2 linked regions of the Beijerinckia sp. 28-YEA-48 genome follow. The protein of the gene in region 1 interacts with the protein of each later gene in a pairwise test. Links are inferred from orthologs where the notes say so. Each region holds a gene or a part of one and is shown in the gene's direction. Other genes may lie near its edges.

Evidence for each region.
Region 2: the proteins of BLW50_RS10155 (region 1) and BLW50_RS13070 interact in binary tests that used the Escherichia coli proteins (3 or more experiments, as listed by UniProt). The link is inferred for Beijerinckia sp. 28-YEA-48 from one-to-one orthologs.

What each region holds. Positions count from the first base shown.
Region 1 is NZ_FNSI01000001.1:2,147,038-2,150,359, reverse strand. Bases 146-3,145 are described here. They hold BLW50_RS10155 (cysteine desulfurase), read left to right. Parts: upstream 146-1,027; coding sequence 1,028-2,263; downstream 2,264-3,145. Other genes in these bases: BLW50_RS10145 (HesB/IscA family protein), read left to right, coding at 2,828-3,145; BLW50_RS10150 (SUF system Fe-S cluster assembly protein), read left to right, coding at 2,314-2,712; sufD (Fe-S cluster assembly protein SufD), read left to right, coding at 146-1,031. Outside these bases: more of sufD, read left to right, coding at 1-145; more of BLW50_RS10145, read left to right, coding at 3,146-3,211; BLW50_RS10140 (TfoX/Sxy family protein), read left to right, coding at 3,214-3,322. UniProt on the Escherichia coli protein: Cysteine desulfurases mobilize the sulfur from L-cysteine to yield L-alanine, an essential step in sulfur metabolism for biosynthesis of a variety of sulfur-containing biomolecules.
Region 2 is NZ_FNSI01000001.1:2,781,100-2,784,224, forward strand. The notes cover bases 41-2,843. They hold BLW50_RS13070 (SufE family protein), read left to right. Parts: upstream 41-1,129; coding sequence 1,130-1,558; downstream 1,559-2,843. Other genes in these bases: BLW50_RS13060 (PAS domain-containing sensor histidine kinase), read right to left, coding at 41-421; BLW50_RS13065 (hypothetical protein), read left to right, coding at 733-1,017; BLW50_RS13075 (Ros/MucR family transcriptional regulator), read right to left, coding at 1,629-2,042; BLW50_RS13080 (S9 family peptidase), read left to right, coding at 2,346-2,843. In the rest of the region: more of BLW50_RS13060, read right to left, coding at 1-40; more of BLW50_RS13080, read left to right, coding at 2,844-3,125. UniProt on the Escherichia coli protein: Participates in cysteine desulfuration mediated by SufS. Cysteine desulfuration mobilizes sulfur from L-cysteine to yield L-alanine and constitutes an essential step in sulfur metabolism for biosynthesis of a variety of sulfur-containing biomolecules.

The sequences.
Region 1 (3,322 bases):
TGCCGATGGCTTTGACGTTGAAGGATGCGGCGCACGTTCTGTTCGTCAACGGCCGCTTCGTTCGCCATGCCGGCGCGCTGGAAGTGGTCGATGCGGACACTGGCGATCAGCCCGCGGCTGCTGGCGATGCCTATGGCGATGACGGGGCCGTGGCCTTGCATCGTGCCTTCGCCGGGCGCACCACGACTTTGCGCGTGCCGCCGGCCCATCGCAGCGTCGTCCATCTCGATTTCCGCGAGATCGGCGCAGAGGCTTTCTCGACATTTCCCCATCTGGTGATCGAAGTGGTCGAGGGCGCCGATGTGCTCGTCCTCGAAACCCATCGCGGTCCCGATGAGCTCAGCTATCAGACCCACGCGCTGATCGAATTCCATGTCGCGCCGTCGGCGCGCGTCGAACATGTGCGGGTCAATGAAGCGGGCAACCGCGCGCTCAGCCTGTCGACATTAGGCGTCGAGCTGGCCGCGCGCGCCACTTTCCAGTCGTTCTCACTGTCGTCGGGCGCTGGCGTTTCGCGCCATCAGATTTTCCTGCGCAGCCTCGGCGAGCACGCCAAGATTGGCCTCCATGGCGCCACGCTGCTGCGCGACCGCCAGCACGCGGACACGACCCTGGTGGTCGATCACACCGCGCCGCGCTGCGAGAGCCGCGAATTCTATCGCTACATTGTCGATGATGCGGCGACGGGCGTTTTTCAGGGCAAGATCGTTGTGCAGCCCAATGCGCAGAAGACCGACGGCGGCATGAAATCGCAGACCATCCTGCTGTCCGACACGGCGGCGATGAACAACAAGCCGGAGTTGGAAATCTTCGCCGACGACGTGATCTGCGGCCATGGCGCCACCTGCGGCTCCTTGAACGAAAATCATCTCTTCTATGCCCATGCGCGTGGCATTCCGCCGGCCGAGGCCGAGGCGCTGCTGCTCGAAGCGTTCGCTGGAGAAGCCATCGACCGGGTGGGCGATGAACTGGTGCGTGAACAGCTCATGGATAAGGTGCGCGCCTGGCTCGCGCAGCGCGTGAAATCATGAATACGCGGGTGCAGCCTTACGACGTCATGAAAGTGCGTCAGGATTTTCCGATCCTGAACGAGCGTCCCTATGGCAAGCCGCTTGTCTATCTCGACAATGGCGCCTCGGCCCAGAAGCCGCGTCAGGTGCTCGACCGCATGCGCCATGCCTATGAGCATGAATATGCCAACGTCCATCGTGGCCTGCATTACCTCGCCAATGCGGCGACGGAAGCCTATGAGACGGCGCGCGAGCGCACGCGGGCTTTTCTCAATGCGGGCTCGACCGAAGAGATCATCTTCACCCGCAGCGCCACCCAGGCGCTGAACCTGGTCGCCAGCTCCTTCGGTCGGGCCCATATCGGCCCGGGCGATGAGATCGTCCTGTCGATCATGGAGCATCACTCCAACATCGTGCCCTGGCATTTCCATCGCGAGCGCAATGGCGCCGTGCTGAAATGGGTGGGCATCGACGACGACGGCAATTTCCTGCTCGATGAGTTCGAGAAGGCGCTGACGCCGCGCACCAAGATTGTCGCGATCACCCATATGTCGAACGTGCTCGGCACCATCGTGCCGATCAAGAAGGTGATCGAGATCGCCCATGCGCGCGGCATTCCGGTGCTGATCGATGGCTCGCAGGGCGCCGTGCATCTGAACGTCGACGTGCGCGACCTCGATGCCGATTTCTACATCGTCACCGGCCACAAGCTTTATGGCCCGACGGGCATCGGCGTGCTCTACGGCAAGCGCAAGTGGCTGGAAGCCCTGCCGCCGTTCGAAGGCGGCGGCGAGATGATCGAGACGGTGAGCATGGACACCGTCACCTATAACGAGCCGCCGCATCGCTTCGAGGCCGGCACGCCGCCGATCGTCCAGGCCATCGGGCTTGGCGCCGCGCTCGACTATATGGATGGGCTCGGCCGCGACGCTATCCGCGCCCATGAGGACGCCCTGTGCGACTATGCGCTGGAGCGCCTGTCGCGCATCAATTCCCTGCGCATTTTCGGCCGGGCGCGGGAGCGGGGCGCGATCATTTCCTTCGAGATGAAGGGCGCCCATGCCCATGACGTCGCCACGGTCATCGACCGGGCCGGCGTTGCCGTGCGGGCCGGCACCCATTGCGCCATGCCGCTCCTGAGCCGCTATGGCGTCACGTCCACGTGTCGTGCCTCATTCGGTCTGTACAACACGATGGACGAGGTCGATGCTTTGGCCGAAGCGCTGCTGAAAGCGCAGTCCATGTTTTCGTAGCTCTTAGAAAGCCTTATTTTTATAGTAGATCTGCTCGCAGAAGGTGTCCGATGACCAATACCTTGCCCGCCCAGAAGCAGGACAGCGAAGACCAGCCGAACCGGCCGGATCTGACGCTCGATCCGGGCATCCCGCCGGAAGAGCTGGAGCGGCTCACCGAGGATATCATTGCGGCGTTGAAAACCGTGTTCGACCCGGAAATCCCGGTCGATATCTACGAACTTGGCCTGATCTATAAAGTGGCGGTGGGTGAAAGCCGCCAGGTCGAGATCGACATGACGCTGACGGCGCCGGGCTGCCCGGTGGCTGGTGAAATGCCGAAATGGGTCGAGGATGCGGTCTCGACCGTGAACGGCGTGTCCGGCGTCAATGTCTCGATGGTTTTCGATCCGGCTTGGGATCAGAGCCGCATGTCGGACGAGGCCAAAGTCGCCCTCGATATGTGGTGAGGGGCAGTTTTGAACGATGAAAGGTCTAAATCATAGGCCCTGACATCGGCTCAATGGCTCCCTATATTAAGCGTGAGATTCTTTCCCCGGGCCTTGAACCCGGCCGGAGGATGAAATGGTGAATGCAACAGTGGCCGCGAGGCCGAGACCCAAGGTGATGACATTGACGGACGCCGCTGCCGAGCGCGTTCGCGAGATCATGATCCAAGCTGAAACGCCGGTGGCCGCTCTGCGCGTCGGCGTTAAGAACGGCGGTTGCGCCGGCATGTCTTACACGATGGATTGGACCAACGAGATTGGCCGTTTCGACGAAGTGGTCGAGGCCAAGGGCGTCAAGGTCATCGTCGATCCCAAAGCGGTGCTGTTCCTCCTCGGCACTGAAATGGATTTCAAGATCGACAAGCTGTCGTCAGGCTTCGTCTTCAACAATCCCAACCAGACCTCGGCCTGCGGCTGTGGCGAGAGCGTCGCGCTGACGCCGGCCAAGCTCGACGACTGACCATGTCAGGGCAGACGGAACTCGAAGATCTGTTCCGTCCCTTTGGCCCCGTCGCCATCAAGCGCATGTTTGGCGGCCACGGCATTTATGCCGATGGCCTGATGTTCGCGC
Region 2 (3,125 bases), 630 kb from region 1 along the record:
CGATAGAGCCGATGCAGCTCGCAAGGATCAGCCGGGCGTGCGTGGCGAACATTGCTTCCAGCGGCACCAGGATGAGCCACACCGCCGCGACGCTGAAGAGCGAGCTGGATTTAAAACCGAGCAGAGCGGCGAAAGCGAGCATAGCCGCTGCCGAAATGACTTGGCACAACAGCAGTCGCCCCGTCGTCGAGACGATCATCGCAGTGAAAGGCGGCACCAGCAGCAACGCCAGCAACGCGGTGTCCCACAAGGACGGCGCACCATAAAGCGCCAAATAAACGGGCACGAAGGCAAGGCCCATCGCGCCGAGCAGAAGACGGCTGGCAATGAAAAGGCGATGGCCGATGTGATCGATCGGCTGGGTCACACTTGCGTGCACCAGTCCACCGATCCGATCCCACAATCCGTTGAGGAAGGACACACCGCTACTCGTAAGCCAACGCCGCCCCGATCGGCGGCATGGGGCACCTTCGCAAGGCGATCTTATTGAACCCTAAACCGCGACGGCCCCGACGGTCGAAAAGCCTTTCCAGCGACGGATTTTGGACGTCTGACGGCTGAAAACTGCCTGCATGGTTTAGAAGACGTTGCCGATTTAGCGCGGTTCCACGCCACCATGGTGAACAGAGCATTGCCGCGACGTATCGGATTTGCGCGAAGGATTTGACGTCAATTTGAAGTGTCCCCGCCATAGTCGCGAGGTCCGCTGTTGTGGCGGTGCAGAGAGCTCAAATGTTCTTCCTTGCGCGCAGTGTATTCTGGCTTGGTCTGACCTTCTCCTGGATCCCCTGGAGCGGCGACGGCGGCACCGTGACCGGCCCGCGCGAGGCCGCCACCGCCCTGGTGCGGCAGGCCGCGGACACGATCCCTGGCGAAATCAGCCGCTTCTGCCAATCCTCGCCGCGCTCCTGCCTCGATATGGCGGCCAAAGCCAGCAAAGTGCTGACCATCGAATCGCTGATCGAGGCCGATGCGGCACAACTGCTCGCCGATCAAACTGGGCGGCCACTGCGCTAAAATCGGCCGCAAAGGCTCGTTTTGGCAAAAAATATCGAAAACCACCGCGATTTGTCGCTGGCGCCAGCCCGCCGGCTCTTCCATATAGGCCATGAAAGGACAATTCGTGCCCATGGCCACCAGCCTGCAGACCATCATTGAGGATTTTGAGCTGATCGACGACTGGGAGGATCGCTACCGGTACGTCATCGATCTAGGACGGACGCTCGATCCCCTGCCCGAAGACGCCCATAACGCAGCCAACAAGGTGCATGGCTGCGCCAGCCAGGTCTGGCTGCAGACACACCTCACCGACGGCGCCAACGGACCTGTGTTGAGTTTTCTGGCCGACAGCGACGCTCATATCGTGCGCGGTCTCGTTGCCATCATCCTGTCGATCTATTCGGGCCACAGCGCCCGCGACATCATCGGCACCGATGCTCTGGCGATTTTTCGTCAACTCGGCCTGATCGAACATCTCACCCCGCAGCGCTCCAACGGCGTGCGCGCCATGGTCGAGCGTATCCGGCGCGAAGCGACGGCAGCGCTGGCGGCGGCTTGATCCTGAATAGCCGCCAATAAAAAAGCCGCCGTGATCCACGGCGGCTTTCGAAAGACAGTATAGCGAAGCTTTACCGAGCGCCGCGGCGCTGCTGACCGAGACCCATTTCCTTCGCCAACAGCGAGCGGGCCTTGGCATAATTGGGCGCAACCATCGGATAATCGTTCGGCAAACCCCATTTCTCGCGATATTGCTCGGGGCTCATGTTGTACTGCGAGCGCAAATGCCGCCGCAGCGATTTGAAGCGCTTTCCGTCCTCCAAGCAGATGATGTAATCATCATGGATGGAACGACGGGCCGAAACCGCCGGCTTGGGCGGCTCGACGACCTTGGCCACAGACGAACCGCCAATGCGCTGCAGGGCAGCGTGAACTTCTGCAATTAGATTTGGCAATTCCGTCATCGGAACTGGATTATTACCGACATAAGCCGACACAATATCGGCTGCGAGCTCGATGAAATTGGAGCTATCGGAATCGTTCATGAGACTTTCCACCTGAATAACATTCAAAGAATCAATGGGGCGCGTGTAATAGACTTGTACTACCCAAAGCACAAACTGGCATTCATGGCAATATACTAAGCAAACAAGAGTGCAGTTTTTAGTCGCGTAACACAAATCTCAGCAATCCATCGTTATTCGACACACTGTAAATGGCGCATTACTTTGATGATACATATACATACGTAGATTTATCAATCCAGTCTCGAGGTCGTGGATTACCAAAAGCGACAGCCGAAGACGCGGCGCGCTTCTGCTATCAAGGATGGGACTCAAGGGTGGCCCATGAAGAAACCGTCAGATCAACAATCTAGCCGTAAATCGAACGCCCTCGGCGCCAAGGTCGCCAAAAAGGCTTCGAAAACCGAGCCCAAACGCAAGGCACGGCCGGCTCCCGCGCCACCACAGCGCGTGCCGCTGGCCCGAACCTTTCACGGCCAGACGATCGCCGATGATTTTGCCTGGCTGCGCGCCGACAATTGGAAGGCCGTGCTGAAAACGCCAGCCAAATTGCCAAAGAAGATCCGCGCTTTTCTTGAGACGGAAAACAAATATGCCGAGGCCGTACTGGCGCCGGTGAAGACGCTGCGCAAACAGCTCGTCAAGGAAATGCGCGGGCGTATCAAGGAAGACGACTCGCAGGTCCCCGCCCCCGACGGTCCTTGGCTTTACTACGATCGCTATCGCAAAGGCGGCCAACATCCGCTGGCCTGCCGTAGGCCCCGTGACGGCGGCAAGGAACAGATTCTCATCGACGGCGAGAAACTCGGCAAAGGCAAGCCGTTCTTCGACATCGAAGCGACTGAACATTCGCCCGACCATAGCCGTATGGCCTGGTCGGCGGATACGAAGGGCTCGGAATATTTTGTCATTCGCATCCGCGAAGCCGGCAAAGATAAGGATCGGCGCGAGAAGATCACCGACACCGACGGCTCGATCGTGTGGAGCGCGGATTCAAAAACCCTCTATTACGTGCGCATGGACGAAAACCATCGTCCCTATCGCGTTTATCGCCATCGCCTCGGCACGCCGACTGACGCTGATGAACTGGTATTCGAGGAAAAG